One region of the Pseudomonas sp. GL-R-26 genome, then DNA from elsewhere that is predicted to be linked to it. Evidence: riboswitches for the same ligand, from Rfam matches in the RefSeq annotation. Region 1 holds a riboswitch; the other holds the start of a gene.
The links. A riboswitch is a leader RNA that binds a small molecule or an ion and turns the genes downstream of it on or off. The one in region 1 is predicted to bind cobalamin.
Positions count from the first base shown of each region.

Region 1 (14,825 bases):
AGGTCGGCAGGATCTGCCGCAACGCCTGGGGCAACAGCACGTAGCCGAGAGCCTGGTAGAACGTCAGGCCGATGGCCTTGCTCGCCTCCATCTGCCCGCGCGGCAATGCCTGCAACGCACCGCGCACGATCTCGGCGACATGGGAGCCGCAGAACAGCGTCAAACCCAGTGCACCGGCCTGGAACGCGCTGATCTGCCAGCCCAGTGCCGGCGCCATGTAAAAGCACGCCAGCACCAGCACGAACACCGGCGTACCGCGAATCACATCGACATAAAAACGAAACGGTGCGCGCATCCAGAATTTGCCGTAGGTCAACACCAGACCGGTGACGACGCCAACGAGCGTGCCGAGCAGAATCGCCAGCACCGACACCTGGACACTGGTCAGGAAGCCCTGCCACAGCACTTCCCGCGCCACCCACAACTCATGCAACCAACTGGGGGATTCGTACATGGGGGCCTCCTATCGGCGAATCGCCAGACGCTGTTCGAGGTAACGCAGCATCATGGCAATGAGGTAACAGGCCGCCACATACAGCGCCGTGGTCACCAGCCAGGTTTCTATCACCCGGTAGCTCTCGACATTGATCTTGCGCGCGTAATAGGTCAGCTCCGGTACCGCAATCGCGGCCGCCAGCGAGGTGTCCTTGAACAGCGAAATGAAGTTGTTCGACAGCGCCGGCAATACATTGCGCAGCATCACCGGCACGGTGACGTAGGCCTTGACCTGCCACTCGCCCAGGCCAATGGCCAACCCGGCTTCACGCAGGCCCTTGGGAATGCTCAGCAAACCGCCACGGAACACTTCGGTCAGGTACGCCCCGGCATACAGCGACAGGGTGATGATGAACGAGGGGATCTTGTCCAGCCGGATCCCCAGGCTCGGCAACGCAAAGTAGATCAACAGGATCAATACCAGGATCGGCGTGTTACGAATCACCGTGACATACACCGACGCCAGCACCCGCAATGCGCGGTGCTTGGACAGCAAAGCAAACGCCATCATCAGGCCGATCACGCAGCCGATGGCGATCGACACCAGGGCCAGTTCAAGGCCCATACCGAGCCCCGCCAGCAAAGTGTCGAAATCGCGCCACACGGCGGCAAAGTTCAACTGATAGTTCATGGTCAGCAGTACCTTGAGCGGGGCGCATTTGGGCGCCCTGCTCTCACGGGATCATTTGAATTCGACTGGGAAACCGATGGCCGGGGTCGGCAGGTCTACACCGAACCATTGCTTGAACGACGCCGCGTAAGTCGGGAACTCAACGCCGGTCATGGCTTCATGCAGGGTGGTGTTGACGAAGTTCAGCCAGTCCTGATCGCCGCGTTTGACCGCGCAGGCATAGGTCTGCGGGCTCCAGGCGTAGGCCGGGCTGCGATAACGGCCAGGGTTCTGCACCATCAGGTACTTCACCGAAGACTGGTCAGTGGCCGCCGCGTCGGCGCGGCCGGAGTTCACGGCCTGGTACATCAGATCCACGCTGTCGTACTGATCGACCTTGGCCTTGGGCAGCGCCTGGTGCACCAATTCCTCGGCATAGACGTTTTGCAGCACCGCCACGGTGAGACTGTCACCGGCGGCTTTCATGTCATCGATTTCCTTGTACTTGCTGTTCGCCGGCAGCAGCAGGCCGACACCTTCGCGGTAGTACGGCAGGGTGAACGCCACTTGCTGCGCGCGGCTGGCCGTCACGGTGATGAACTGGCAACTGATGTCGACCTTGTCGGTCAGCAGGTTGGGAATCCGCGCATCGGACGACTGCACCACGTACTCGACCTTGGTCGGGTCGTTGAACAAACCCTTGGCGATCATGTGTCCGATATCGATATCGAACCCCTGCAACTTGCCGTCCGCGCCCTGGAAGTGCCACGGAGCGTTAGTGCTGCCGGTGCCTACAATCAGTTTGCCGCGGGCCAGAACGCTATCGAGCTTACTGTCCGCCGCCTGGGCCACGCCCACGGCAGCGGCGGTAGCCGCGAATAGAAAAACACACGCTTTGAACAAGGAAGGACGGCGATGCATGGCAAGCACTCCAGGGTGATGTTTATTCCGCTATACCGGAACATGGTATGTAACAACGGAATAGACAGCAGAAAGTGTGCCACAGGATGTGGAGGGAATGTGAGGGAGATTGAAATTTGTTTTGAATCAGAGGGATGCATGCAAACTGGAAAAAACGTTACCAAACGCACGGAACCCTGACCGCTACCGTTGGCTACAAAGGGCGGGTATCTGGTTCACAACCGGGCGTTTGGAGGGCCGGTACGCCGATGAGCAATCCGTTCTGACCTAGTGCTTGAATGACGTCATCACCCGCTCGGCATTTTCATCGCAACTCATGCCTTCGGGCCGGGCCTGGATGGTGTCGATCCAGCCCAGCAACTGCGCCTTGCTATGGGCCAGGTGTCGTTGCATCTCTTCGATCTGCTCGATCTTGCGATGCAGGCCGGCCATCAACTCATCGTGCTTGAACGCGCCGGTCACATTATCCGGCAGTAACTGCTTGAGTTCTTCCAGACTGAAACCCGCTTGCTGCGCGCACTGGATGATTTGCAGGGTTTGCAGCGCCTGTTGCGAGTAACGCCGATAACCGTTGGCAGAGCGCTCGACCTGGCGGATCAACCCTTGAGACTCGTAAAAACGGATCCGCGATGCGGTCAACCCGCTCAACTGCGCCAATTCACCAATCTTCATTGCGACCTCGTTTACCTGCTTGACATTAAAGTTAACTTTAAGCTTAGCCTCTACTCATCACTACGAGGAGTCAAGCATGTCGCCCTTTCAAGCGTTGAATTTGCCCAACGGCCAGACCATCGGCAATCGCATTGCCAAAGCCGCGATGGAAGAGAACCTCGCCAATACCGACCAAGTGCCCGACCAGGCGCTGTTTCGCCTGTACCAGGCCTGGGCCGAGGGCGAGGCCGGCTTGTTGCTGTCCGGTAATGTAATGATCGACCGCCGCGCCATGACCGGCCCCGGCGGTGTAGCACTGGAAGACGAACGCCACCTGGAGCGCTTCCGCCAGTGGGCCAGCGCCGGTCGGGCCGGCGGTGCGCATTTCTGGGTACAGCTCAACCATCCTGGCCGCCAGACTATGGCCAACCTGGGCCAGCAAGCCTTGGCGCCGTCGGCGGTTGCGCTGGATCTGGGCCAGTTCTCGAAGATGTTCGCCGAACCCAAACCCATGAGTGAAGACGACATCCAGGAGGTGATCCGGCGCTTCGCCACCAGTGCCGCACTGGCCGAGAAAGCCGGTTTTACCGGTGTGCAGATCCACGCCGCCCACGGCTACCTGATCAGCCAGTTCCTATCGCCGCTCACCAATCGGCGTACCGATCAATGGGGCGGATCCCTGGAAAATCGTGCGCGCCTGCTGTTGTCGGTTGTCGAAGCGGTTCGCCAAGCGGTGTCGCCGCAATTTTGTGTTTCGGTAAAACTCAACTCGGCGGATTTCCAGCGCGGTGGTTTCGATGCCGATGATGCACGGCAAGTGATCCAGTGGCTCAACGAACAAGCGATCGACCTGCTGGAACTCTCCGGCGGCAGTTACGAAGCACCGGCCATGCAAGGCGAAGCCCGCGACGGCCGGACCCTGGCACGGGAAGCGTACTTTCTGGAAATGGCCGGTGAACTGGCCAGCGTGGCGCGCATGCCGGTGATGGTGACGGGCGGAATCCGGCGTTTGGCAATCGTCGAACAGGTGCTCGACAGCGGCATCGCCATGGCCGGCATCGGCACTGCGCTGGCCGTGGAGCCGCACCTGGTCAAGCACTGGCGCGAAGGCCAGGACAGCCATCCGCAACTGCCGCCGATCCGCTGGAAGCGCAAGCCTCTGGCAGCGCTGGCGAGCATGGCGGTGGTCAAGTTTCAGCTGAATCGCTTGAGCCGTGGGCGCAAGCCCCGGCCTGAAGTCTCGGCGTTGTGGGCGTTGATTCTCGATCAGTTGTACATTGGCAAGCGTACCCGGCAGTACCGGCAGGCGATGGGTAAGTAACCCGAAACCTGTGGTGGCTAATACATCGCCTTCGCGGGCATGAACAGCCCAGAATTCAGCCAGGAAGCAGCTCGTCAATATGACGATACTCAGCCTGCAACTGCGCCGCCAACACCCTGCTGCGCCCGAGCCGAATCGGCCCGCGTTCGATGTCGATCAGCACCCCCGGGCACTCCAGCACGGGCAACAACGGCCAGTCCTTCAGCCGGCCATCGGTCACCAGCAGCAACCGCTGCTGCTCTGCCGGAAAACGCTTTTGCCGTGCCGCAAGCCATCGCCCCGCTTCGCTCAACGCGGCCAGCAACGGCGTACCGCCACCGGCGCCAAGGCCATCGAGCCACTGGCGTAATCCGCTGGAAGCCTTCAACCCCTGCACCTGCCACTTGGGTGCAGCACCACTGGCCGTGAGCAACGCCAGTCGCGCACGCTGGCGATAGGCATCGTCGAACAACTGCGCCAGCAAGCCCTTGGCATCGCTCAAGGCCTGATGACGGCGGGTCGAAGCGGAGGCGTCAACGATCACTAGCCACAGTTCATGGGGCGAGCGAGTGCGCAGGTGAAACAACAGGTCGTCGCGCTGACGCGGTCGGCCGTTGAGCAATGTGCCAGGCCAGTTGACCGAACCGCTGCGGGCTGTGTAACGCTTGCCTTGTTTGCCGTGGTCCAGCCGCCCGGCACGGGGTCTGGCATTCGCCCCCACGTCTGAGCGAGGGCGAATGCCTAGGGCTTTTTTGGCCAGCTCGGCACTTCACGTCGTGCGCCGACCGCCAGCGCCTGGGCAGGCATCTCGCCCCACTGGCCCTGCCCTTCGCTCGGGTTGGCGTTTTGCGGCACCGATTGTTGCGCAGCCTGGGATGGCTGAGGTGCCGGTGGAGAATGTTCGCGACGACGATGGCGCAAGGCGAACTCGGCAACGGCGTCAATATCTTCCTCGGCGATCGCGTTCGCCCCGCGCCAGGCGGCGTGCGCCCGGGCGGCGCGCAGCCAGACCAGGTCGGCGCGCAAACCATCGACGCCAGCGGTAAAGCAGCGTTCGGTGATGTGTGCCAGTGCCTGGTCGTCGAGGGGAATGTTTGCCAGTGCATTGCGTGCGTTCTGGCATCGTTCGCGCAGAGACGCCTGTGCCGATTCCCATTCGGCGCAGAAGCCTTGCGGATCGCTGTCGAAATCCAGGCGACGGCGGATGATCTGGCCGCGCTCGGCCGGCGCGGTGTGGCCACCGAGGGCGACGTTCAAGCCGAAACGGTCAAGCAATTGCGGACGCAGTTCACCCTCCTCCGGGTTCATGGTGCCAATCAGCACGAACTTCGCCGAATGCCGATGGGAAATGCCGTCACGCTCCACCAAATTGGTGCCACTGGCGGCCACATCGAGCAGCAGGTCAACGAGGTGATCTGGCAACAGATTGACCTCGTCGACATAGAGCACGCCACCGTCAGCCTTGGCCAGTACGCCAGGGGAAAACTGCGCGCGACCTTCGCCCAGTGCCGCGTCGAGATCGAGGGTGCCGACCAGGCGCTCTTCGGTGGCGCCCAACGGCAAGGTGACGAACTGACCGCTGGCCAGCAGGTCCGCCAGACCGCGGGCCAGGGTCGACTTGGCCATGCCTCGCGGGCCTTCGATCAGCACACCGCCGATTTTCGGGTCGATGGCGGTCAGGTACAGGGCCAGCTTCAAATCGTCGGCGCCGACCACGGCGGAGAGCGGGAAATGCGGGGTGTCGGTCATGTCAGGCGTCTCATTATGGTCGGTTGTGTCGATCAACAATCCAAAGGACAAACTTGAACTCTGTGGCGAGGGAGCTTGCTCCCGCTGGGGCGCGAAGCGGCCCTCGCATGTCCAGGAAAATCGGGTTATCCGGTTTTACGGCCGCTTCGCAGCCGAGCGGGACGGTGCGGCGTTCCGACAAGCTCCCTCGCCACAGGTTTGTGTTGGCCTCGGGCTTCTGTGTCAGCTGTCTTCTTCTATATCCAGCAACAAATTCTCCAGCGCCTCGCGGTACTCGCCGGGTTCCTTCCACATCCCCCGTTGTTGCGCCTCGAGCATGCGCTCGGTCATGTCGCGCAAGGCATGGGGATTGTGCTCGCGGACAAAATCCCGGGTGTCCGGATCAAGCAAATAGGCATCCGCCAGCAACGCGTACTGGTGATCGTCGATCAACTGCGTGGTGGCGTCGAAGGCAAACAGGTTGTCGACCGTCGCGGCCATTTCGAACGCACCTTTGTAGCCGTGACGTTTAACACCTTCGAGCCACTTCGGATTGGCCGCCCGGGAGCGGATCACCCGGTTCAGTTCTTCTTTCAGGGTGCGAATCTTCGGCAGGTCCGGCTGGCTGTGGTCGCCATGATAGCTGGCCGCCGCCTCGCCTTTCAGGCTTTCCACCGCCGCGAGCATACCGCCCTGGAACTGGTAGTAATCGTTGGAGTCGAGCAAATCGTGCTCGTGGTTATCCTGGTTTTGCAGCACTGCCTGCACCTGGCTCAGGCGCTGGCTGAACTGTTCGCGGGCGGCGGTGCCCTCGTCGGAACCGCCATAAGCGTAGCCGCCCCAGTTGAGGTAAACCTCGGCCAAGTCCTCGCGGCTCTGCCACAGGCGACCATCGATAGCGCCCTGCACGCCTGCGCCGTAGGCACCGGGCTTGGCCCCGAAAATCCGCCAGCCAGCCTGACGCCGCGCAGCGTCTTCATCGAGCCCTGACAGCAACAAGGCTGCGCGCTCTCCGCGTACCTTGGCCGCCAACGGATTGAGGTCATCCGGCTCATCGAGGTCGGCCACCGCTTGCACCGCCGCGTCGAACAAGCGAATCAGATTGGCAAAGGCATCGCGGAAGAAACCGGATACGCGCAAGGTCACGTCGACCCGAGGACGGTCAAGCAAACTCAACGGCAGGATCTCGAAATCATCGACCCGCTGGCTGCCGGTGGCCCAGACCGGGCGCACGCCCATCAGCGCCATGGCCTGGGCGATGTCATCACCGCCGGTGCGCATGGTCGCGGTGCCCCACACCGACAGACCGAGCTGGCGCAAATGATCGCCGTGGTCTTGCAGGTGCCGTTCGAGAATCAGGTTGGCCGACTGGAACCCGATGCGCCACGCCGTGGTAGTCGGCAGATTGCGCACGTCCACCGAATAGAAGTTACGACCGGTGGGCAGCACGTCCAGGCGGCCACGACTCGGTGCGCCGCTGGGACCGGCCGGGACGAAGCGACCGCTCAGGGCATCGAGCAATCCGCGCATTTCCGCCGGGCCGCAGGCGTCCAGACGCGGGGCAATGACGTCACGCAAACCATCGATAATGGCTTGTACCTCAATCCAGTCGGCCTCCTGTAGGAGCGAGCCCCCTCGCCACACAAGCCCGTTCCCAGAGGAGATTGGTGTGGTTTGAGCCTCTGGATTCAACGCGTCCGAAATCAACTGCGCGGCAAACAGCTCCAGGCGTTCGCGAGTATCGCCCGCCGTGCGCCAGGTCTCTTCGCTGATGCCCACAAGAAGCTCAGGGCGCGGCCCCGTCCACGGCTCGGCCAAGGCGCAATCGAGCGGATCGAACCCCAGCCCGAAAGCCTTGGCCAGTGCCCGCAGCAGACTCGACTGCGCGCCCCGGCCATCGCCCCGTGGAATGCGCAACAGCGCCAGCAAGGTATCGATACGCAAACGACCGGTGGGCGATTCGCCGAACACATGCAGGCCGTCGCGGATCTGCGACTCTTTCAAATCGCACAGGTAAGTGTCGAGCCGTGGCAACCAGATCGCCGCGTCGGCATCGCTGTCGAGCTGTTCATCCAGTTGCAGTTCACGGTCGATGTGGGTGTCGCGTACCAGTTGCAAGATATCGCGCTGCAACTCTCGGGCACGACGCGGGTCGAGCAACTGCGCTTCGTAATATTCGTCCGCCAACAGTTCGAGATTACGTAGCGGGCCGTAGGTTTCGGCGCGGGTCAGCGGTGGCATCAGGTGATCGATGATCACGGCCTGGGTGCGCCGCTTGGCCTGGGCGCCCTCGCCCGGGTCGTTGACGATGAACGGATAGATGTTCGGCAGCGGCCCGAGCAAAGCATCTGGCCAGCAATGTTCCGACAGCCCCACGCCCTTGCCCGGCAGCCATTCGAGGTTGCCGTGCTTGCCGACGTGGATCACGCCGTGGGCGCCATACGTGTTGCGCAGCCAGAAGTAGAACGCCAGGTAACCGTGGGGCGGCACCAGGTCCGGGTCGTGATACACCGCGCTCGGGTCGACCTGATAACCCCGGGCCGGCTGAATGCCGACGAAGGTCAAGCCAAAACGCAGGCCGGCGATCATCATCCGTCCGCTGCGGCACATCGGGTCGCTTTCCGGCGCGCCCCAACGTTCGAGCACCGCCGCGCGGTTGGCTTCGGGCAGTGCATTGAACATCACCAGATAGTCATCCATGCCCAGGCTTTGCTGGCACGGACGCTGGTCGAGAGTCTCGAGATCGTTGCTGACGCCGCCCAGCAACTGCTGGATCAACGCGGTGCCGCTGTCCGGTAACTCAGCCGGCAATGGATAACCTTCGGCATGCAGCGCCCGCAGGATATTCAGCGCCGCTGCCGGGGTGTCGAGGCCGACGCCGTTGCCGATGCGGCCGTCGCGGGTCGGGTAATTGGCGAGAATCAAGGCAATGCGTTTTTCAGCATTGGGCACCCGTGCCAGATCGACCCAGCGCCGGGCCAGTTCGGCGACGAAATCCATGCGTTCCGGTTGTGGCCGGTAGCAAACCACATCCGACTGACTGCGCTCACTGCGCCACGCCAGGTCCTTGAAACTGATCGGGCGGCTGATGATGCGTCCGTCCAGCTCCGGCAAGGCAATGTGCATCGCCAGATCCCGAGGGCCAAGCCCCTGTTCGCTGGCGCGCCAGCCGGGTTCGTTATCCTGGGCGCAAATCGCCTGGATCACCGGAATATTGCGGCGAAACGGGCGCAGATGCGGTGCTTCGGGACTGGATTGGGCGAAGCCGGTGGTGTTCAGGATCACCGAGACGCTGGCCTCATCCAGCCAGTCCTCGACCGCGCAAAGACAACCGGGCTCTTTCAGGCTGGCCAGCGCAATCGGCAGCGGATTCAACCCCGCCGCCTGCAAGCGCTGGCAAAAAACATCAATGAACGCGGTGTTCGCCGCCTGCAAATGCGAGCGGTAAAACAGCACCGCCGCCACCGGTTGATCGGCGTGCCAATCGGCTTGCCAGTCGCTCAGTGCGGCGGAGTGTTTGTGCGGATGGTAAATCGCCGTGCGTGGCAGGGTTTGCGGCTCGCCCCAGGTGTAATCACGGGCCAGCCAGCGGTTGGCCAGACAGCGGAAGAAATCGAGGGCGTTGCCCATGCCCCCCTGGCGCAGAAACTGCCAAAGCCGGTCGCGATCCTCGGCGCCGACGGTGCTCAGGTCACTGAGCTCCGGATCCGGGCGATCATCGCCCGGCACCAAAATCACCTGCACGCCGCGCTGCGACAGTTCGACCAGACGCTCGATGCCGTAACGCCAATAGGCGATGCCGCCGTGCAGCGAAATCAGGATCACCCTGGCGTGACGCAGCACTTCATCGACGTACAAATCGACCGAGGCATGGTTCTGCACCTGCATCGGGTTGGCCAGGCGCACGCTCGGGTAATCGTCGGGCAACTGCTGCGCCGCTTCGGCGAGCAGCGCCAGGCTGGAGTCGCCGCTGCACAGGACCACCAGCTCGGCGGGGGTTTGTCCTAGGTCGGCAATGTTGTCATCCGACACGAAACCGCCGGGCTGGGTCCTGAGCAGGTGCATGGCTTACACGCTGAGCGCGGCGCGCAATTGCGCTTCGAGAACAGTGGCGTCCAGTTCCTGGCCGATCAGCACCAGGCGGGTGACTCGCGCTTCTTCGGCGCCCCACTGGCGGTCGAAATGCTTGTCGAAACGCGTGCCCACGCCCTGGATCAGCAGGCGCATCGGTTTGTTCGGGATCGCCGCAAAACCCTTGACCCGCAGGATGCCGTGCTGGACCACCAGTTGGGTCAGCGCATCCAGCAGCAGGCTTTCGTCGGCTTGCGGCAGTTCGATGGAGATCGAATCGAAGGCGTCGTGATCGTGGTCATCATGATCGTCGTCGCCATCGTGATGATGGTCGTGGTGGCTGTGACGGCTGTCGATGTGTTCTTCGGAGCCGGCACCCAGGCCGATCAGCACGTCCAGCGGCAGGCGACCGCTGCTGGCTTCAACGATTTTCACCGCTGGCGGCAATTCCTCGGCGACTTCCAGACGCACGCGGGCCAGGTCCGCCGGGTTGATCAGGTCGGTTTTGTTAAGGATCACCAGGTCAGCGCTGGCCAATTGGTCGGCAAACAGTTCGTGCAGCGGCGATTCGTGGTCCAGGTTCGGGTCTAGTTTGCGCTGAGCGTCGACCTGATCCGGGAACGCAGCGAAGGTGCCGGCGGCCACGGCCGGGCTGTCGACCACAGTGATCACCGCATCCACCGTGCAGGCACTGCGGATTTCCGGCCACTGGAAGGCCTGCACCAGCGGCTTGGGCAGGGCCAGACCGGAGGTTTCGATGAGGATGTGGTCAAGATCGCCGCGACGGGCCACCAGTTCGCGCATCACCGGGAAGAATTCTTCCTGGACGGTGCAGCACAGGCAACCGTTGGCCAGTTCATAGACACGGCCGTTGGCTTCTTCTTCGGTGCAACCGATGGAGCACTGCTTGAGGATTTCGCCGTCAATGCCCAACTCGCCAAATTCGTTGACGATCACCGCGATGCGGCGACCCTGGGCGTTGTCGAGCATGTGCCGCAGCAGCGTGGTTTTACCCGAGCCGAGAAAGCCTGTAACGATGGTGACGGGGAGTTTGGCCAGTGTTTTCATCGGATGCCCTATGGCTAATGTGGCGGGCATACGGGACGACGACCGGCAACGCGGACGCGCATGCCTGAAGAGTTCGCCACCGGATCACCCCGCCCGGTTGAAAGTGAGAATCTGTGACGAGGCAGGTCTCCTGGCTGACGGTGTGCCGGCCTTGAGCCTGGCATTCGCTGCGCCTTCCCGCCGGCCTCATGGATTGAGCCTGCAGTGGCGTGGCAACGAACATCACCGTTCACAGTTGCGGGGGCAGCCGCGGCATCGACCGCGTTCCCTTCTTAGCTTCGACAAACGCCGAAGAACCTCGAAAGCGCAAGGCTACGCATGGTCTTGGGGCGGGTCAATGCTTGCGATCCCTGTGGCGAACCTTAAATGCGAACCCTTGCCAATTGACGCCCAACCCCCGGCCATGCTCTCCTACACACCTTGTTACGGGTGCCCTTCACAGGGTGAAACGGGAAACCGGTGAATCATGTGCTTTACTCTTAAGCCATGTCAGTCCGGTGCTGCCCCCGCAACGGTAAGCGAGCGAAGCATCAGATCCACTGCGCCACTACGGCATGGGAAGGTGACGCTTTCAGGTTCAGGCCCAAGCCTTTGCCCCTCGTGAGCCCGGAGACCGGCCCGCAACACAAAGTGACCAGTACGATCACTGAACCAACAAACCCGCGGTGGGCGGGCGCTGTTCGAAACCTTGCGCGCCTGGTCGTGCGGGTTTTTGCATGCGCTCTTATTCCCCGCTGACAGACCAGAGGGAAACGCCATGTCGATCATCAGCAGCGCCGAACACACAGCCGCGAGCACCACCTCAACCCTGACCCAACGTCTGGCCACCGCCATCTGCGCGTCGATCCTGGGCGCGTGCCTTGTGTATTTTGCCGGTTTCTCGCACATCGAAGCGGTGCACAACGCCGCCCACGATACCCGTCACAGCTCCGCGTTCCCGTGCCATTGAGAGCTGTCGACATGATCAAGCGTATTGCGCAAACCGCAGGTTTCACCGGGCTGCTGGCCGCCCTGTTGCTGACCCTGCTGCAAAGCTTCTGGGTCGCCCCGCTGATTTTGCAGGCCGAGACCTACGAAAAAGCCGAACCGGCCGCTGTTGAAATGCATGAACACGCCGACGGTGCGATGGCTGCCCACACCCACGATGCGCAAGCCTGGGAGCCGGAAGACGGCTGGCAGCGCGTGCTGTCGACCACCGGCGGTAACCTGGTGGTGGCCGTCGGTTTCGCCCTGATGCTGGCCGGCCTGTACACCTTGCGTGCGCCGACCAAAACCTCGCAGGGCCTGCTCTGGGGCCTGGCCGGTTACGCGACCTTCGTGCTCGCACCGACCCTCGGCCTGCCACCGGAACTGCCAGGTACTGCCGCCGCCGATCTGGCACAGCGGCAACTGTGGTGGATCGGTACGGCCGCGTCCACTGCCGTCGGTATCGCCCTGATCGTATTCAGCCGTCACTGGCTGATGAAAGTCCTCGGCGCGGCGATCCTCGCCGTTCCCCATGTGATTGGCGCGCCGCAACCGGAGGTGCATTCGATGCTCGCTCCAGAGGCGCTGGAAGCCCAGTTCAAAATCGCTTCGCAACTGACCAACGTGGCGTTCTGGCTGACCCTGGGCCTGATCAGCGCCTGGTTGTTCCGTCGCAAAAGCGATGGCCAGTACCACGCATGACGGATATCAGCACAGCGCCGACCCTGGTGGTCGGCCTGGGCTGCCAGCGCGGCTGCCCTGTCAGCACGTTGCTGGCGCTGCTCGATCAGGCGCTGGAGGCACACCAGATTGCTCGTCATGAAATCAAGGCGCTGGCCAGCATCGATTCGAAGCGCGACGAACCTGCGTTAATCGAACTGGCTCAGCAGCTTGGCCTGGAATTGATGTATTTCAGCAGTGAACAACTGGCCGTTTATGAACCGCAACTCAGTCATCAATCGCAAATAGCCTTTGAACGCACCGGTTGCTACGGCGTGGCGGAAAGCGCCGCACTGGCCCTGGCCGAACAACTGGCCCAGGCCCCGGCAAAACTGCTGATTCCACGACAAAAATACGCCCAGGCAACCCTGGCATTGGCCGGCGCTGCGTAAAAAACCGATAATCCCCCGCTTTGATCATGAACATTCTTCATCTGAAGCCCTGTTCAGCCCCTTTTTCCCCACAGGAACCGACGATGACCGTCTACTTCATTGGCGCAGGTCCCGGCGACCCCGAACTGATTACCGTCAAGGGCCAGCGGCTGATTCGCAGCTGCCCGGTGATCATTTATGCCGGTTCCCTGGTGCCTGCCGCCGTACTGGAAGGTCACTGTGCCGAACAAGTGGTCAACAGCGCCGAACTGCACCTGGAACAGATCATCGACCTGATCAAGACTGCCCACGCCAAAGGCCAGGATGTGGCCCGGGTGCACTCCGGCGATCCGAGCCTGTATGGCGCCATCGGCGAGCAGATTCGCTATCTGCGTGAGCTGGGCATTGCGTTCGAAATCGTACCCGGCGTGACGGCCACAGCCGCTTGCGCAGCGCTTTTGGGCGCAGAACTGACGCTGCCGGACGTTTCGCAAAGCGTGATCCTGACGCGCTACGCCGACAAGACCGCCATGCCTCCCGGAGAGGAATTCTCCAGCCTGGCGCAGCACGGCGCGACCATGGCGATTCATTTGGGGGTTAATCACCTGGCGAAGATCGTTGAAGAACTGCTACCCCATTACGGCGCCGATTGCCCGATTGCGGTGGTTCACCGTGCGAGCTGGCCGGATCAGGATTGGGTGGTGGGCACGCTTGAGGATATTGCCGGGAAGGTTGAAGCCAAGGGCTTTCGCCGTACGGCGTTGATTCTGGTGGGTCGGGTGCTGGGCAGCGATAACTTCAGCGAGTCGTCACTGTATCGCGCGGGGCATGCGCATCTCTACAGACCCTGAAAGCACCTGTGGCGAGGGAGCTTGCTCCCGCTGGACCGCAAAGCGGTCCCAACATCAGCCAACGCATTCATCACGGGAAAATGCATTGACTGATTTTGTGATGGCTATGCCATCAAGCGGGAGCAAGCTCCCTCGCCACAGCGCCGTTTTTTCGTTTCGCAGCGAACACCTTAGTAGTAGGCGTTTTCTTTCTGCGTGTGGTCGGTCACGTCGCGAACACCTTTCAGCTCCGGGATGCGCTCGAGCAGAGTGCGCTCAATGCCTTCCTTCAGCGTCACGTCGGCCTGGCCGCAGCCCTGGCAACCACCGCCGAACTGCAGGACAGCGATGCCGTCTTCGACCACATCGATCAGGCTGACCTGACCACCGTGGCTGGCCAGCCCCGGGTTGATCTCGGTTTGCAGGTAGTAGTTGATGCGCTCGTTGACCGGGCTGTCGGCGTTGACCATCGGTACCTTGGCGTTTGGCGCCTTGATGGTCAGCTGGCCGCCCATGCGGTCGGTGGCGTAGTCGACAACGGCATCGTCCAGGAAGGCTTCGCTGAAGTGGTCGATGTACGCGGTGAAGCTTTTGAGCCCCAGCGCGGTGTCTTCGGGTTTTTCTTCGCCCGGCTTGCAGTAGGCAATGCAGGTTTCGGCGTACTGGGTGCCAGGCTGGGTGATGAAGACGCGGATGCCGATGCCCGGGGTGTTCTGCTTGGAGAGCAGATCAGCCAGGTAATCGTGGGCGGCGTCAGTGATGGTAATAGCGGTCATGGAAACTCCTCGCAGGCTTGGGCGCAGTTTACGCCAATCAACGCGCCGGACAAAGTCCTAGTATTTTTGTCGGGAAAAGAAACACCAATCACCCTGTGTGAGCGGGCTTTTGTGGCGAGGGGGCTCCACACCCACAGGGGATCTGCGTCCTGTCAGAGGTTCTCGTAGCGGTTCATGTCCAGCACGCCCTCTTCCACCGGATCGTTTTCGTGGATGTAGCGACTCAGGTCATGGAAATAAGGCCAGAATTGCGGATGACTGCGGCGTATGCCCCAACGTTCGACGATTTTCTCGAAGCTGTCGGTATCCTTGGCGCTT
Region 1 covers NZ_JAGYGI010000018.1:99,351-114,175, reverse strand. The annotation lists gene KGA96_RS19485 (amino acid ABC transporter permease) at 1-454, opposite strand, end outside; gene KGA96_RS19480 (amino acid ABC transporter permease) at 464-1,126, opposite strand; gene KGA96_RS19475 (transporter substrate-binding domain-containing protein) at 1,178-2,026, opposite strand; gene KGA96_RS19470 (MerR family transcriptional regulator) at 2,294-2,698, opposite strand; gene KGA96_RS19465 (NADH:flavin oxidoreductase/NADH oxidase family protein) at 2,775-3,998, shown strand; gene KGA96_RS19460 (vWA domain-containing protein) at 4,054-4,599, opposite strand; gene KGA96_RS19455 (ATP-binding protein) at 4,719-5,726, opposite strand; gene cobN (cobaltochelatase subunit CobN) at 5,949-9,770, opposite strand; gene cobW (cobalamin biosynthesis protein CobW) at 9,774-10,844, opposite strand; cobalamin riboswitch at 10,947-11,160, opposite strand; cobalamin riboswitch at 11,255-11,481, shown strand; gene KGA96_RS19440 (CbtB domain-containing protein) at 11,602-11,793, shown strand; gene KGA96_RS19435 (CbtA family protein) at 11,805-12,512, shown strand; gene KGA96_RS19430 (cobalamin biosynthesis protein) at 12,509-12,922, shown strand; gene cobM (precorrin-4 C(11)-methyltransferase) at 13,006-13,752, shown strand; gene nfuA (Fe-S biogenesis protein NfuA) at 13,923-14,507, opposite strand; gene KGA96_RS19415 (fatty acid cis/trans isomerase) at 14,660-14,825, opposite strand, start outside.

Region 2 (14,825 bases), on a different contig from region 1:
TTGCGGCTGCGGGCATTGACCATGCGTTTGCTGATCAATCGCGATCCACAGGCACAGACGCAGAACGTCGGCAAAATCAACGATCTCAAAAGTGTTCTCGACCAGGCCCAACAACGTTATGACAAGTTGATCGCGCTGCCTGAAGAGCGGGTGTTGTTCGATCGCTTCAAGGCTTCCAAGAGCAAATACCTGCAGTTTCAGAGTCAGGTGATGGCCGAGGCTACCCAGGGACGGGTGGAAGAGGCGGCGGCCATTCTCAATGGCGAGATGAATCCGTTGGCCGATGAGATCACGGTCACGCTCAGGGAGCTGGTCGAACTCAACAGGCACAACGCCAATCTGGCGACTGAAGCGGGACGCCTGGTGTTCAACCAGTCGCGAGTCTGGGTCGGGGTGATGATCGGTGTGACAGCGCTGATCACCATTGGCCTGGCACTGCTGCTGACGCGCAGTATCGTGTTGCCGCTGTCACAGTCTTTGAAAGTGGCCGAGGTGGTCGCCGGTGGCGACCTCACCGCAGCCATCAGCATTACAGGCAAGGACGAACCCGCGCGGCTGCTGCACGCGCTCAAGAGCATGCAACAGAGTTTGCGTGAAACCATTCAACGTATATCCGATTCATCCCGTCAATTGGCCTCGGCTTCGGAGGAGCTCAGTTGCGTCACGGAAGACGCCACCCGTGGCCTGCATCAACAGAGTCTGGAAATCGAGCAGGCCGCCACGGCGGTCAACCAGATGACCGCCGCCGTGGAAGAAGTGGCGAGCAATGCCGCCGCAACGTCGCAAGCTTCCCGCGAGTCCGACCGCATTGCCCAGCACGGTCGCGAACAGGTGCATCAGACGGTGCTGTCGATCGAGTCGCTGGCAGAAGATGTCACCACCAATGTGTCTCAGGTCGAAGACCTGGCGCAGAAGGTGTATGGCATCACTACCGTGCTGGACGTGATTCGCGCGATTGCCGAGCAGACCAATCTACTGGCCTTGAACGCGGCCATCGAAGCCGCGCGGGCCGGGGACGCCGGGCGCGGGTTTGCGGTAGTGGCCGATGAGGTGCGGGCTCTGGCGCATCGCACCCAGCAATCGACCCGGGAAATCGAACAGATGATTACCGGTATCCAGCAGGGCACCGATCTGGCTGTCAGCTCGATGCAGCAAAGCAACACCCGGGCGCGCTCGACACTTGAGGCGGCGAAAGCGGCGGGCGTTGCCCTGGAGGATATCGCCTCGGCATTCACCATGATCAATGAGCGCAACATCGTGATTGCCAGTGCCTCGGAGGAGCAGGCAGCGGTGGCGCGGGAGGTGGATCGCAACTTGATGAATATCCGTGACCTGGCGCAACAGAGCTCGGCCGGGGCAAACCAGACCAGTGCGGCGAGTCAGGAGTTGTCGCGCCTGGCGGTGGACCTGAATACCTTGGTGGCGCGGTTTTCGGTCTGAATGACAGACGAAAAAAAGCCCCGCGACTGCGGGGCTTTTCATATCGATCCGGATCAGCTGCCTTTGACTGACTTGCCGTTGACCGTGCCGTCCAGGAGCATGATGTTGTATTCCTTGCCATCGGTTTCGACTTGTTGCAGGCGGACCAGCAGGTAGTCCCAATCCTTGGCGAACCACATCACGGTGATGCGTTTGTTCTGTGTCGGGTCGCGTACACGTTCAACCTTGATCGCATCGATCTTGCCGGCCTTGGTGTCGACCTTTTCAGCGCCCAGCACGCGGAAGTCATAGGTATCGACTTCACTGCCGTCGACCACCTGATAACTCATGCTTTTTTTGCCGGCGGCGACGTCGTGTTGCAGGGCCAGTTGGTAGCTGGATTTGTCGAGCATACCGCGGTTCAGCGGAACCTTGACCGCGTCGCCGCGATCGGTACCGGTGACCATCTTGGTATTCCAGTCGAAATCCAGATCCGATTTCTTGGCCTTGCCCAAGCCGCCACGTTCAAAGTGGTACGACTCTGGAAGAAGCGTGTCCTTGTCCAGGGTCAGGGTGCTTTCCTCGGACAGGCTGGCGATCATCATCGACGCCTTGAAACTCAGTTTCCATTTGCCGTCGCTGGTTTTTTCGAGGCTGCGCTCGGCAGTGCCGCTCATGGGCAGCTGTTTCCAGTCGGCGGTGTAGCTGGCGGAGAAGGGTTGAAGGTCTGCCGCCTGGGCGAAGGGCAAGGCGAGCAGAGCGCAAGCGAAGAGCAGGGCGCGACGCATAAAATCTCCTAGTTTCGAATCAAGTGGCCGCTGGCCGCGAGTAACTGTCCATCCAGTAAAGCACCTTGCTCGCCGAGGGCCAGACGACCTTCGGCAAACCAGCGTACGGCCATCGGGTAGATCAGGTGTTCCTGAACATGAACCCGCTGCGCCAGACTCTGCGGCGAATCCTGTAACTCTACCGGTATTACAGCCTGTACGACCAGTGGTCCGCCATCGAGTTCCTCGGTGACGAAGTGCACGGAGCAGCCGTGCTCGGTGTCGCCGGCCTCCAGCGCGCGCTCATGAGTGTGTAACCCTTTGTATTTGGGTAGCAGCGAGGGATGGATATTGAGCAGGCGACCCTGATAGTGGCGTACGAAACCGGCGCTGAGAATGCGCATGAATCCGGCCAGTACCACGAGTTTGGGATTGAAGGCGTCGATCAGTTCGATCAATGCGGCATCGAAGGCCTCGCGACCTTCGAAAGCCTTGTGATCAAGGGCGCGGGTGTCGATACCCGCGTCCCTGGCGCGTTGCAGGCCGTAGGCGTCGGCGCGGTTGGAAATCACCGCAGCGATGCGGACCGGGCTGTCGCCGGTCCGCGTGCTGTCAATCAGGGCCTGCAAGTTACTGCCGGTGCCGGACAACAGCACCACCACATCACAGGTCTGAGACATCCGCTCTTGCATTAGTGTGCCTTGAGGTTGTTCAGTACAACCGAAGCCGCGCCTTCGGCAGCGGTGGAGATCTGGCCGATGACCCAAGGCTGCTCGCCAGCTTCGCGCAGAACGTTCAGGGCGGCTTCGACGTGCTCCTGAGCCACGCAGATGACCATGCCCACGCCGCAGTTCAGCACGCGGTGCATTTCGTTTTCGTCAACGTTGCCTTTCTCTTGCAGCCAGTCGAACACTGCCGGGCGGGTCCAGCTTGCCACGTCAACCACGGCTTGAGCGCCTTTTGGCAGCACGCGCGGGATGTTGTCCAGCAGGCCGCCACCGGTGATGTGGGCCATGGCTTTGACCGCGCCGGTTTCCTTGATCAGCTTGAGCAGCGGCTTCACGTAGATACGGGTCGGGGCCATCAGCAGGTCGGTCAGCGGCTTGCCGTCGAGCTGGATGTTCTCGATGTCGGCGCCGGACACTTCGATGATCTTGCGGATCAGCGAGTAGCCGTTGGAGTGCGGGCCGGAGGACGGCAGGGCGAGCAGGGCGTCGCCGGCAGCCACTTTGGAACCGTCGATGATTTCGGACTTTTCTACCACGCCGACGCAGAAACCGGCCAGGTCGTAGTCTTCACCTTCGTACATGCCAGGCATTTCAGCGGTTTCGCCGCCGACCAGGGAGCAGCCGGACAGCTCGCAGCCAGCGCCGATGCCGGTCACCACCTGGGCGGCGGTGTCGACGTTCAGTTTGCCGGTGGCATAGTAGTCGAGGAAGAACAGCGGCTCGGCGCCGCAGACGACCAGGTCGTTGACGCACATGGCAACCAGGTCGATGCCGATGCTGTCGTGCTTGTTCAGGTTCAGTGCCAGGCGCAGCTTGGTGCCGACGCCGTCAGTACCGGAAACCAGCACAGGCTGCTTGTAGCCGGCCGGGATTTCGCAGAGGGCGCCGAAACCGCCCAGGCCGCCCATGACTTCCGGGCGCGCAGTGCGCTTGGCGACGCTCTTGATGCGTTCGACCAATGCTTCACCGGCGTCGATGTCTACACCGGCGTCCTTGTAGCTCAGGGAGGGTTGCTTGCTCATGATCCAGGCCTTTAGGGGGGGATTTCTGGGTAACGACCGAGTCCGTCGGGAGCGCCGAAACTGCGTAGGCGAGAACCATGCGCGCTATTCGGACACTACCCGGCTGTTGCCGGTCTGCGAAGGCGCGCGATTTTATCAGGCTTGAGCCGCAGCGGCCATCCTCAGGCCGACAGCAGGGCCATATACGGTCAAAAAAAACCGTTAATGCGCAGTGTTGGTGGCATCCTGCATGGCTGTATAAGGTATCGCGATTAACCGTCTATCGTTATGACAGTGCGAAAACTTACCCGGAGCGTGTGAATGTTTTGCGTCGGGCAACGGTCACAGTCTTGCTCGATCGTCTTCATGCGGTCTGTTCCAGCCGCTCTTGTCGTCAGGAATCTTCCATGCGTTTTTGTAAATTCTTGCTTGTGAGTTGTTTGTCAGTGGTCAGCCTGGTCAGTCAAGCCGAAACCGTCAAAGGCCTTTACCTGGTGCGCGAGCCGGTGAATGGCCAGTCGCCCGAGGAGCGCGATCAGGCGACTCAGCGTGCGTTGGATACACTGGTTTTGCGCCTGACCGGCGACCCCAAGGCCGCTCAAAGTCCGGGGCTGGCGGCGATTCGCAAAGATCCGCAACAGATCATCAGCCAGTACGGCTTTGAGGCCGGGCCGCCGGAAGTCCTGAAGGTCGATTTCGATCCGGGTACCACCGAGCAGGCCTTGCGCCGCGCCGGCCTGGCCATGTGGGGGGCCAATCGGCCGTCGATCCTCGGCTGGTGGTTGAATGATTCCACCGAAGGTTCAAGCCTGGTGGGCGACGGTCAGGCCAGCGCGGCACCGTTGCGTCGGGCTGCCCAGCACCGTGGCTTGCCATTGCGTTTGCCGTTGGCGGATTTGAATGAGCAGATCGTCGCGACCGCGCCGAATCTGGAGGGCGTAGATCCCGCGCCTTTGCAAGCGGCATCGGAACGCTACAACGCCGACGCCCTGCTCGCGGTACACGCCAAGGAAGAGGGCGGGCAGTGGCAAGCCAAGTGGCAATTGTGGCTGGGGGATAAAAAAGAGGCGGGCAGTGTGCAGGGCGCCGATCAGGCCGCCCTGGCCGATGCGGTGATGCTGGCGGTCAATGAACGCCTGGCGCCGCGGTTTGTCGCCAAACCTGGTGCGTCGAGTGAGCAATTGCTGGAAGTGCAAGGTATGAATCTTGAGCACTACGCGTCACTCGGGCGTTTGCTGGAGCCGTTTGGCGGGCGTGTGCAAAGTGTCGAGGGCGACCGGATTCTCTATCGGGTCAATGGCAGCGTCGATCAACTGCGTGCGCAATTGTCTCTGGCGAGGCTGCAGGAAGCGCCGGCGGGTCAGGCCCCGGCCCCGGTAGCGCCCGTTCAGCCAGCCACTGGCGGCGCGGTACCAGTCGCAGCGCCGGCCCCGACACCGCAACTGCGTTATCGCTGGTAGTTTTTTTTCTTTATATAGAAGCAATGGAGTGGTTCATGGCCGATACGCGGCGTTGGTTCTGGCTCGGTGGGGTGGTCCTGCTGTGTGTGTTTGTCTGGTTGTTGCATCCGATCCTGACGCCGTTCCTGGTGGCGCTGCTGTTGGCCTACCTGTTCGACCCGCTGGTGGATCGGCTGGAGAAGGCAGGCTTGTCCCGAACCTGGGGTGTCGTGGCGGTGTTTACCCTGTTTACATTGATCTTCACCGCGCTGCTGTTGGTGTTGGTGCCGTTGCTCGCCAGGCAGTTGTTTCGTTTGTATGAACTGGCCCCGCAGATGCTCGACTGGCTGCAACACACGGCGTTGCCTTGGGCGCAATCGAAGTTCGGCCTGTCGGACGGTTTCTGGAAGTTCGACAAGCTGAAGGCCGCCATCAGCGAGCATATGAGTCAGACCTCTGATGTTGTCGGCGTGGTGCTGAGCCATGCCACGGCCTCGGGGCTGGCGTTGATCGGCTGGCTGGCGAACCTGGTGCTGATTCCGGTGGTGAGCTTCTACCTGTTGCGGGACTGGGACCTGATGATGGCCAAGGTCCGCAGCCTGCTGCCCCGTGACCGTGAAGCGCGCGCGGTGTCGCTGGCGGGTGAATGCCATGAAGTGCTCGGCGCGTTCGTGCGCGGACAGTTGCTGGTGATGGTGGCCTTGGGTGTGATCTACGCAGCAGGCCTGATGCTGGTCGGGTTGGAACTGGGTCTGCTGATAGGCCTGATTGCCGGCCTGGCGGCGATCGTGCCGTACATGGGGTTTATCATCGGCATTGGCGCGGCGCTCATTGCGGGGCTGTTCCAGTTCGGTGGCGATCTTTACCCGATGCTCGGCATTGTCGCGGTGTTCATGGTCGGCCAGGCGCTGGAGGGTATGGTGCTGACCCCCATGCTGGTCGGTGACCGGATTGGCCTGCACCCGGTGGCGGTGATTTTCTCGATCCTGGCCGGTGGTGAACTGTTTGGCTTTACCGGTGTGTTACTGGCATTGCCGGTCGCCGCGGTGATCATGGTGCTGGTGCGGCATGTGCATGATTTGTATAAGGATTCGGAAATCTACGGAGGAGCCGACGAGCCGCAGATGTAAGGGGCGTCAATGGGCGATGGCAGGCTGCCCCGGTTCGTACCAGGTCAGCCTGCTGGCGTCGCCCGACTGTCACATGCACCGCCAAAGAATCTGCCACAAAACCGGTGCATTAACGCAAACCTTTGATTTTGCTTGTGGTCTGTCGCATTGTGCGGTCCGCTTCACGGGTATAAACTTCGCAAACTTTACACAGAGGCCACTAACGGTTCCTTTGGAACTGTTCAGTCAGCATGAAACCGATTCAGCTGCCCCTAGGTGTGCGTCTGCGTGACGACGCCACCTTTATCAACTACTACCCAGGCGCCAATGCCGCTGCACTCGGCTATGTCGAGCGGCTGTGCGAAGCCGACGCCGGCTGGACCGAAAGCCTGATCTACCTCTGGGGTAAGGACGGGGTCGGGCGTACGCACCTGTTGCAGGCCGCCTGCCTGCGCTTCGAGCAAATGGGGGAGCCTGCGGTGTACCTGCCGTTGGCCGAGCTGCTCGATCGCGGCATTGAAATCCTCGACAACCTCGAACAGTACGAACTGGTCTGCCTGGATGATTTGCAAGTGGTTGCCGGGCGAGCGGACTGGGAAGAGGCGCTGTTCCATCTGTTCAATCGCTTGCGTGACAGCGGTCGACGTTTGCTGATTGCCGCATCGACATCCCCGCGTGAGCTGCCAGTGAAGCTGGCGGATCTCAAATCCCGCCTGACCCTGGCCTTGATCTTCCAGATGCGCCCGCTGTCCGATGAGGACAAATTGCGTGCCCTGCAATTGCGCGCATCTCGTCGCGGCCTGCATCTGACCGATGAAGTCGGGCATTTCATTCTGACTCGCGGTACCCGCAGCATGAGCGCACTTTTCGAGCTGCTCGAGCGTCTCGACCAGGCCTCCCTCCAGGCTCAGCGCAAGCTGACAATCCCGTTTTTGAAAGAAACCCTCGGCTGGTAAACCCGCTGAAACCGGGACTTTTAGCCGGTTCGGCATCTTTCAGGCGCCAGAAATCCCGCTTTCCTGCCAGGTTGCAGGCCGCGTGTATGTTTTAAATGGGCTTAAGCGCTTAGATGTAAACGAGAAACGGATAAGTCACAAAAAGATCGATTGAATTTGCAAATGAGGTTGATAGCGGGCATAGTCTCGGCTTCTTTACAACTTCAGCCACGGTCGTGCCCATGCTAAATCGCTTCGCACCCCTCGTGCCTCTCGCACTCGTTACCCTGTTGTTCGGTTGCGCTGCCCACACTCCAGTGGCCCAGCAAACTCCGCAACAGCAGGTTCAAAACTCGGCCACTGCCCAGTCTTCCGCTCTCTTTCAAGAAGAGCTGGCTACCGAAAAAGAACTCGCAGACTTCGCTGGCGGCAAGTCCTACCAGCTTCCAGTCCTGGCCGACAGCATCCTCGAACGTGGCATGTCCCTGATCGGTACCCGTTACCGTTTCGGCGGTACTTCTGAAGCCGGCTTCGATTGCAGTGGTTTCATTGGTTACCTGTTCCGCGAAGAAGCGGGCATGAACCTGCCACGCTCCACCCGCGAAATGATCAACGTGGACGCTCCGCTGGTCTCGCGCAGCAAGCTTGAGCCGGGCGACCTGCTGTTCTTCGCAACCAACGGTCGTCGTGGTCGCGTCAGTCACGCCGGGATCTACCTGGGCGACAATCAGTTCATCCACTCCAGCAGCCGCCGCAGCGGTGGTGTGCGCATCGATAGTCTGGGCGACAGCTACTGGAGCAAGACCTTCATCGAGGCCAAGCGCGCCCTGGCAATGGCGCCTAACGCGTCGCCAATCGTCACTGCACGAAAATAAGCTGACAATTTGTAGGGCGAACTTAAAGTCTTACTTGAAGTTTGTCGTGTAGCCGCTAGAATCTTGATCTACAAATGATGGCAAACCGCCTGCGTCCAACGCAGGCGGTTTTCTTTTCTGCGCTCCCCGCAGAAAAAGCCGCAGCCAGATCAGGATGTTCTGCTTATGACGACGTCGGCCCGCCTCGCAATCATGTTCTTCGCAGCGCTGCTCAGTGCCTGCGCCAGCCGCACACCGCCGCCTGCGCCGGTGGTTCGCGCTCCTATCGTATTTGGTTCCCCTCAAGCTTTTTCGCCTGAAGCGGAAGACGTGCTGTTTCGCGCGCTCGGATTGGTGGGCACGCCTTATCGCTGGGGTGGCAATACGCCGGATTCCGGATTTGATTGCAGTGGCCTGATCGCTTATGTGTACCGTGATGTCGCCGGTATTGCCTTGCCGCGCACCACTCGCGAGATGATCTCCATGCAAGCGGCGAATGTGGGCAAGGAAGGCCTGCAGACCGGCGACCTGCTTTTCTTCGCCACCAATGGCGGCTCCCAGGTCAGTCATGCCGGCATCTACGTGGGAGAAGGGCGCTTCGTCCACGCGCCGGCCACGGGCGGCACCGTGAAGCTCGACAGCCTGTCCAAGGCGTATTGGCAAAAGGCTTACCTGAGCGCCAAGCGTGTTCTGCAGCCTGAACATTTGGCGCGCAATCCGTAACGTTCGGAGCTGATGGTCATGACGGCTCGCACGCTCAATCTCGACGACGACCTGTACCAATACCTGCTCGATGTTTCCCTGCGCGAAACGCCTCTGCTCAAGCGCTTGCGCGATGAGACCCAGGCGTTGCCGATGGCACGCTGGCAGGTGGCGCCTGAGCAGGGGCAGTTTCTTGCTTTACTGGTGAAACTGACGGGGGCCAGGCGCTTGCTCGAAGTCGGCACCTTTACCGGCTACAGCGCACTGTGCATGGCGGCGGCATTGCCTGCTGAGGGTTCGCTGATTTGCTGTGATATCCCCGGCGACTACAACGCCATCGCGCGGCGCTACTGGCAAGAAGCGGGGCTCGCCGGGCGGATTGACCTGCGACTGGCCCCGGCACTGGAAACCCTCGCCGAGCTTGAGCGACAAGGGCAGGGCGGGCAGTACGACCTGGTTTTCATTGATGCCGACAAGGCCAACTACCCGGCTTATCTGGAACACGCCCTGCAATTGCTGCGGGTCGGTGGGCTGGCGGTGTTCGATAACACCCTGTGGAGCGGGCGCGTGCTTGAGGCCAATCCCGAGAGCGCGGACACCCGGGCGATCCAGGCGCTCAACCAGGCCTTGAAAGTGGATGCGCGGGTGGATCTGTCGTTGTTGCCGTTGGGTGACGGGCTCACACTCTGTCGCAAACGCTGAGCCCCGCTCCCACAGGTCAAGTGACTTACTTGACTGCCGACACCCGCCACACCTTGTTCCCCACATCATCGGCCACCAACAGGTCACCCTGCCGGTCGATCACCACGCCCACCGGGCGGCCCATGGCTTGGTCCTTGTCGTTGAGAAAACCTGTGAGCACTTCAACGGGCTTTCCGACAGGTTTGCCTGCGCTGAACGGTACGAAAATCACTTTGTAGCCACTGCGGGGGTTGCGGTTCCATGAACCGTGCTGCCCGATGAATGCCCCTTGGGTGAACGGCGGCGGCAACTTGCTGTTTTCGGCGAAGGTCAGGCCCAGTGACGCCGTGTGCGGGCCGACGGCGTAGTCCGGAGCGATAGCCTTGGCCACCAGGTCCGGGTTTTGCGGTTCAACGCGAATATCGACATGTTGGCCGTAGTAACTGAACGGCCAGCCATAGAACGCGCCGTCCTTCACCGAGGTGATGTAGTCAGGTACCAGATCGCCGCCGATTTCATCCCGTTCGTTGACCGCGGTCCACAGCGCGCCACTGTGCGGTTCCCAGGCCATGCCGTTGGGGTTGCGCAGACCGGAGGCGAAGATCCGGTGCCGGCCCGTGGCACGGTCCACTTCCCAGATCGCTGCGCGACCTTCTTCCTTGTCCATGCCGTTTTCGGCGACGTTGCTGTTGGAACCCACGGAGACGTACAGCTTGCTGCCGTCCTTGCTGGCAATGACGTTTTTGGTCCAGTGGTGGTTCAGAGGGCCGCCCGGCAGGTCAATCACCTTGATGGCTGGTGACTTGATCTGCGTATCGCCGTTTTCATAATGGAATCGCAGCAGGCTGTCAGTGTCGGCCACGTACAGGTCGTTGCCGACCAGCGTCATGCCGAAGGGGGAATTGAGGTTTTGCAGAAACACTGTGCGGGTTTCCGCGAAGCCATCGTGATCCTTGTCCCGCAGTAACGTGATGCGGTTCGGGCTGGGCACGGTAGAGCCGGCACGCCCCATGACTTTCTTCATGACCCAGCCGCGAATGCCATTGCCGTCTTCGGGTTTGGGTGGCGCGGCGGTTTCCGCCACCAGCACGTCGCCATTGGGCAGCACATAAAGCCAGCGGGGGTGATCCAGGTCTTCGGCAAAAGCAGTCACTTGAGTGCCCGTGGCGGCGACGGGTTTCGCACCTTGTGGCCAGCCGATGGCCGGGGCGATGTTCACGGTCGGAACCAGTGTCTTGTTGGGTTCTGGTAGTTGGGGTGACGGGCCGGTACCGTCGGAGACTTGCAGGCGGGAGGTCTCGCCACAAGCGGCGAGCCCTCCGCAGAGCGCGATAACGAGAGCGAGCGGGGGCGTGCGCATGCTGGTCTTCCCTATGAATGCCTTGTTCTAATCATAGAGAAGCATTGTCGTCCGATGGTTCAACCCTCAGCCGCGAGCTTCCTTGAACAGCACTGCAATGCCGGGGTGATAGTTGCCGGCTTCGTTGCGCAACTTGCGGTAGGCATAAGGGAAATACCAGGCGACAGCGCAGGTGTGTTCCTTTTGCAGGTCGTCGACCATGTCCTGGAGTTCTTCCGGTGTGGCGCCCTGCTGGGCTTTTTGCGGGGCGACGAACAGGCAGCCGAGTTTCAGGTCGCTGGCGTGGCTCAGGCGCTTCGCATCGCTGGCGATGTCGAGCAGGGCCTGGGACAGGTTGAGGCTGTTGACCCGTGGCCAGCGCTGGCTGGTCTGGATGTAGGCGCGGGTTTCGGGGGAGGCCAGGAGCAGGTCGGCGCGGCCGTTGCGTTCGCCTTCTTCGGTCTGCTTGCGGGTGGGCGTCTGTTGCAGCGTGACCATCTCGGCCATCCAGGCGGCGGCAGACAGCAGTCCGAGATTGGCTTTTTCGTCGTGCCAGTACGGCGTGTCGCCATCACCGCGGACGGCGTTGTAACGGTCGATGCATTCGAACCAGTGCTCGAGCACCGGGCGCAGGAATTCCAGCTTTGGATTGCTGATGATCATGCCTTGCATGGGCTCACCCTTGTTGTTGTGTTGTGAGATTGTGGCTCTTTGATATCACTGCTGAGAGCGTGGCACAAGATTGACGTCAGTTTATTGATGGATAGCAGTTATTCGGTCGATGGCCTCCCGGCTTTAATTGACGCTCCACCCCCAACCCTCTAACCTTCGCGGCTTGTTTCAGGTGCTCTGTGGCTTGGGTCGACAGAGTGAAACAGGGAAGCCGGTGAGTGAGTCCTTCTGTTGGTCGAAGGCCCGCAATTCCGGCGCTGCCCCCGCAACGGTAAATGAGTGAAAACTGTGTCTGATGCCACTGTGTCGAATCGATGCGGGAAGGTGCACAGTCTGGCCCTGCGCCACTCATGAGCCCGGAGACCGGCCTGATTCATCCAGCGGCATCACGGTGGGCGATGCCAGGCTTTTTGCCTTCTATTCTTGTGCCTGCCCGCCGTTATTCCTGCCTCAACGGAGAGCTCCCCCATGACTGATACCCCCGATCGTGACGAACGCCACCTGGCGCGCATGCAGCGCAAAAAAGCCGTGATCGACGAGCGCATCGCCAATTCCCCGAACGAGTGTGGCCTGCTGCTGGTGCTGACCGGCAACGGCAAGGGCAAGAGCAGTTCGGCTTTCGGCATGCTCGCCCGCGCCATGGGGCACGGCATGCAATGCGGCGTGGTGCAGTTCATCAAGGGCCGCAATAGCACGGGCGAAGAGTTGTTCTTCCGGCGCTTTCCCGAGCAGGTGCGATTTCACGTGATGGGCGAAGGCTTTACCTGGGAAACCCAGGACCGCCAGCGCGACATCGCCGCCGCTGAAGCCGCCTGGGTGGTGTCGCAGCAATTGCTGCGCGATCCGTCCATCGGCCTGGTGGTGCTCGATGAGCTGAACATCGCCCTCAAGCACGGCTACCTCGATCTCGATCAGGTGCTCAGCGACTTGCAGGCCCGACCGCCGATGCAACACGTGGTGGTCACCGGTCGTGCCGCCAAGCCGGAAATGATCGAGATGGCCGACACCGTCACCGAAATGGGCGTGATCAAACACGCCTTTCAAGCCGGGATCAAAGCGCAGAAAGGCGTCGAATTGTGAGTCAGCCTCGACACTGTCCGGCGGTACTGATTGCCGCGCCGGCTTCCGGTCAGGGCAAGACCACCGTCACCGCGGCGCTGGCCCGATTGCATCGCAATCAGGGGCGCAAGGTCCGTGTGTTCAAGTGCGGCCCCGACTTTCTCGATCCGATGATCCTCGAACGCGCCAGCGGTGCGCCGGTGTATCAACTGGACATGTGGATGGTCGGCGAACAGGAGAGTCGCCGGTTGCTGTGGGAAGCCGCTGCTGAAGCGGATCTGATCTTGATCGAAGGCGTCATGGGACTGTTCGACGGTACGCCGTCGAGCGCCGATCTGGCGCGGCATTTCGGTGTGCCGGTGCTGGGTGTGATCGATGGCACCGCCATGGCCCAGACCTTCGGCGCGCTGGCCCTGGGGCTGGCGCGTTATCAGCCGGATTTGCCGTTCGCCGGCGTGCTGGCCAATCGTGTCGGCACGCTGCGTCACGCGCAACTGCTCGAAGGCAGCCTGACTGAAGGCTTGCGCTGGTACGGCGCGCTGTCCCGGGAAACCGGGATCGAATTGCCGAGCCGGCACCTGGGGCTGGTGCAGGCCAGTGAGTTGAACGATCTCGACCTGCGCCTCGATGCGGCCGCCGATGCCCTGGCCAGCAGTTGCGAGGTCGCACTGCCGCCGGCAGTCGAGTTCGCTGCCCCTGATGTCATCGCAGTCGAACCGCTGCTGGCCGGTGTGCGAATTGCCGTCGCCCGCGATGAAGCCTTTGCGTTCACCTACGGCGCGAGCCTGGATCTGCTGCGGGCGATGGGCGCCGAGTTGTCGTTCTTCTCGCCGATCCGCGACCCAGCGTTGCCGGAGGCGGACAGCCTGTATCTGCCGGGTGGTTACCCGGAGCTGCACCATGTTGCGCTGGCGCAAAACACCGCGATGCTCGACGCAATCCGCGCGCACCACGCCGCCGGCAAGCCATTGCTCGCCGAGTGTGGCGGCATGCTGTATCTGCTCGATTCCCTGACCGACGTCGAGGGCACTCGCGCCGAACTGGTTGGCTTGCTGGCCGGTAATGCGGTGATGCAAAAGCGTCTGGCGGCGCTGGCGTTGCAGGCGGTGGAATTGCCGGAAGGTTCGCTGCGCGGGCACACCTATCACCATTCGCTGACCAGCACTGAACTGGGGCCGATTGCCCGGGGCTTGAGCCCTAACGGCGGGCGCGGAGCGGAGGCGGTCTACCGTGAGGGGCGGATGACTGCCTCGTATGTGCACTTTTATTTTCCGTCGAACCCCTCGGCGATTGCCGCACTGTTTGCGCCGGACCAAAACCCTGTGGGAGCGAGCCTGCTCGCGAAGCGGCCATGAGCGACAACGCATTCTCTGAAGCCGAACGCGCAGCGGTCTATCGCGCCATCGCCGAGCGCCGCGACATGCGCCACTTCAGCGGCGGCACTGTCGAACCCGAATTGCTCCGGCGCCTGCTCGAGGCCGCACACCAGGCACCCAGTGTCGGACTGATGCAGCCCTGGCGCTTCATCCGCATCACTGATCGCGCCTTGCGCGGGCAAATCCAGGCCCTGGTGGAAGAGGAACGCATCCGCACCGCCGAAGCCCTCGGTGAGCGCAGCGATGAGTTCATGAAGCTCAAGGTCGAAGGCATCAACGATTGCGCCGAGGTACTGGTCGCCGCGCTGATGGACGACCGCGAGCAGCATATCTTCGGCCGCCGCACGCTGCCGGAAATGGACATGGCTTCGTTGTCCTGCGCGATCCAGAACCTGTGGCTGGCGTCCCGCGCCGAAGGGCTGGGCATGGGCTGGGTGTCGTTGTTCGAACCACAGGCACTGGCGGACCTGTTGAGGTTGCCGCCGGGAGCCAAGCCGCTCGCCGTGCTGTGCCTCGGACCCGTCAAAGAGTTCTACCCGGCGCCGATGCTGGTGCTCGAAGGCTGGGCACAGGCGCGTCCGCTACATGAATTGCTGTACGAAAATTATTGGGGAGTGAGTCAATGAGTGTGGCGTTGTTGAGTGTCGCCGCGGTTGCGCTGGATGCGCTGCTGGGTGAACCCAAACGCTGGCATCCGCTGGTGGCGTTCGGCCGTTTTGCCGAGCGCATCGAGCAACGTTTCAA
Region 2 covers NZ_JAGYGI010000021.1:84,213-99,037, forward strand. The annotation lists gene KGA96_RS21060 (methyl-accepting chemotaxis protein) at 1-1,440, shown strand, start outside; gene KGA96_RS21065 (DUF3108 domain-containing protein) at 1,494-2,207, opposite strand; gene purN (phosphoribosylglycinamide formyltransferase) at 2,216-2,866, opposite strand; gene purM (phosphoribosylformylglycinamidine cyclo-ligase) at 2,878-3,936, opposite strand; gene KGA96_RS21080 (DUF2066 domain-containing protein) at 4,323-5,375, shown strand; gene KGA96_RS21085 (AI-2E family transporter) at 5,411-6,484, shown strand; gene hda (DnaA regulatory inactivator Hda) at 6,715-7,419, shown strand; gene KGA96_RS21095 (C40 family peptidase) at 7,641-8,273, shown strand; gene KGA96_RS21100 (C40 family peptidase) at 8,439-8,975, shown strand; gene KGA96_RS21105 (O-methyltransferase) at 8,994-9,656, shown strand; gene KGA96_RS21110 (PQQ-dependent sugar dehydrogenase) at 9,682-10,995, opposite strand; gene KGA96_RS21115 (hypothetical protein) at 11,062-11,646, opposite strand; cobalamin riboswitch at 11,800-12,033, shown strand; gene cobO (cob(I)yrinic acid a,c-diamide adenosyltransferase) at 12,115-12,726, shown strand; gene KGA96_RS21125 (cobyrinate a,c-diamide synthase) at 12,723-14,060, shown strand; gene bluB (5,6-dimethylbenzimidazole synthase) at 14,057-14,707, shown strand; partial or broken gene cbiB (adenosylcobinamide-phosphate synthase CbiB) at 14,704-14,825, shown strand, end outside.
Region 2: it holds a riboswitch for cobalamin, as region 1 does, so the genes downstream of both, cobO (cob(I)yrinic acid a,c-diamide adenosyltransferase) here and KGA96_RS19440 (CbtB domain-containing protein) in region 1, are expected to answer to the same signal.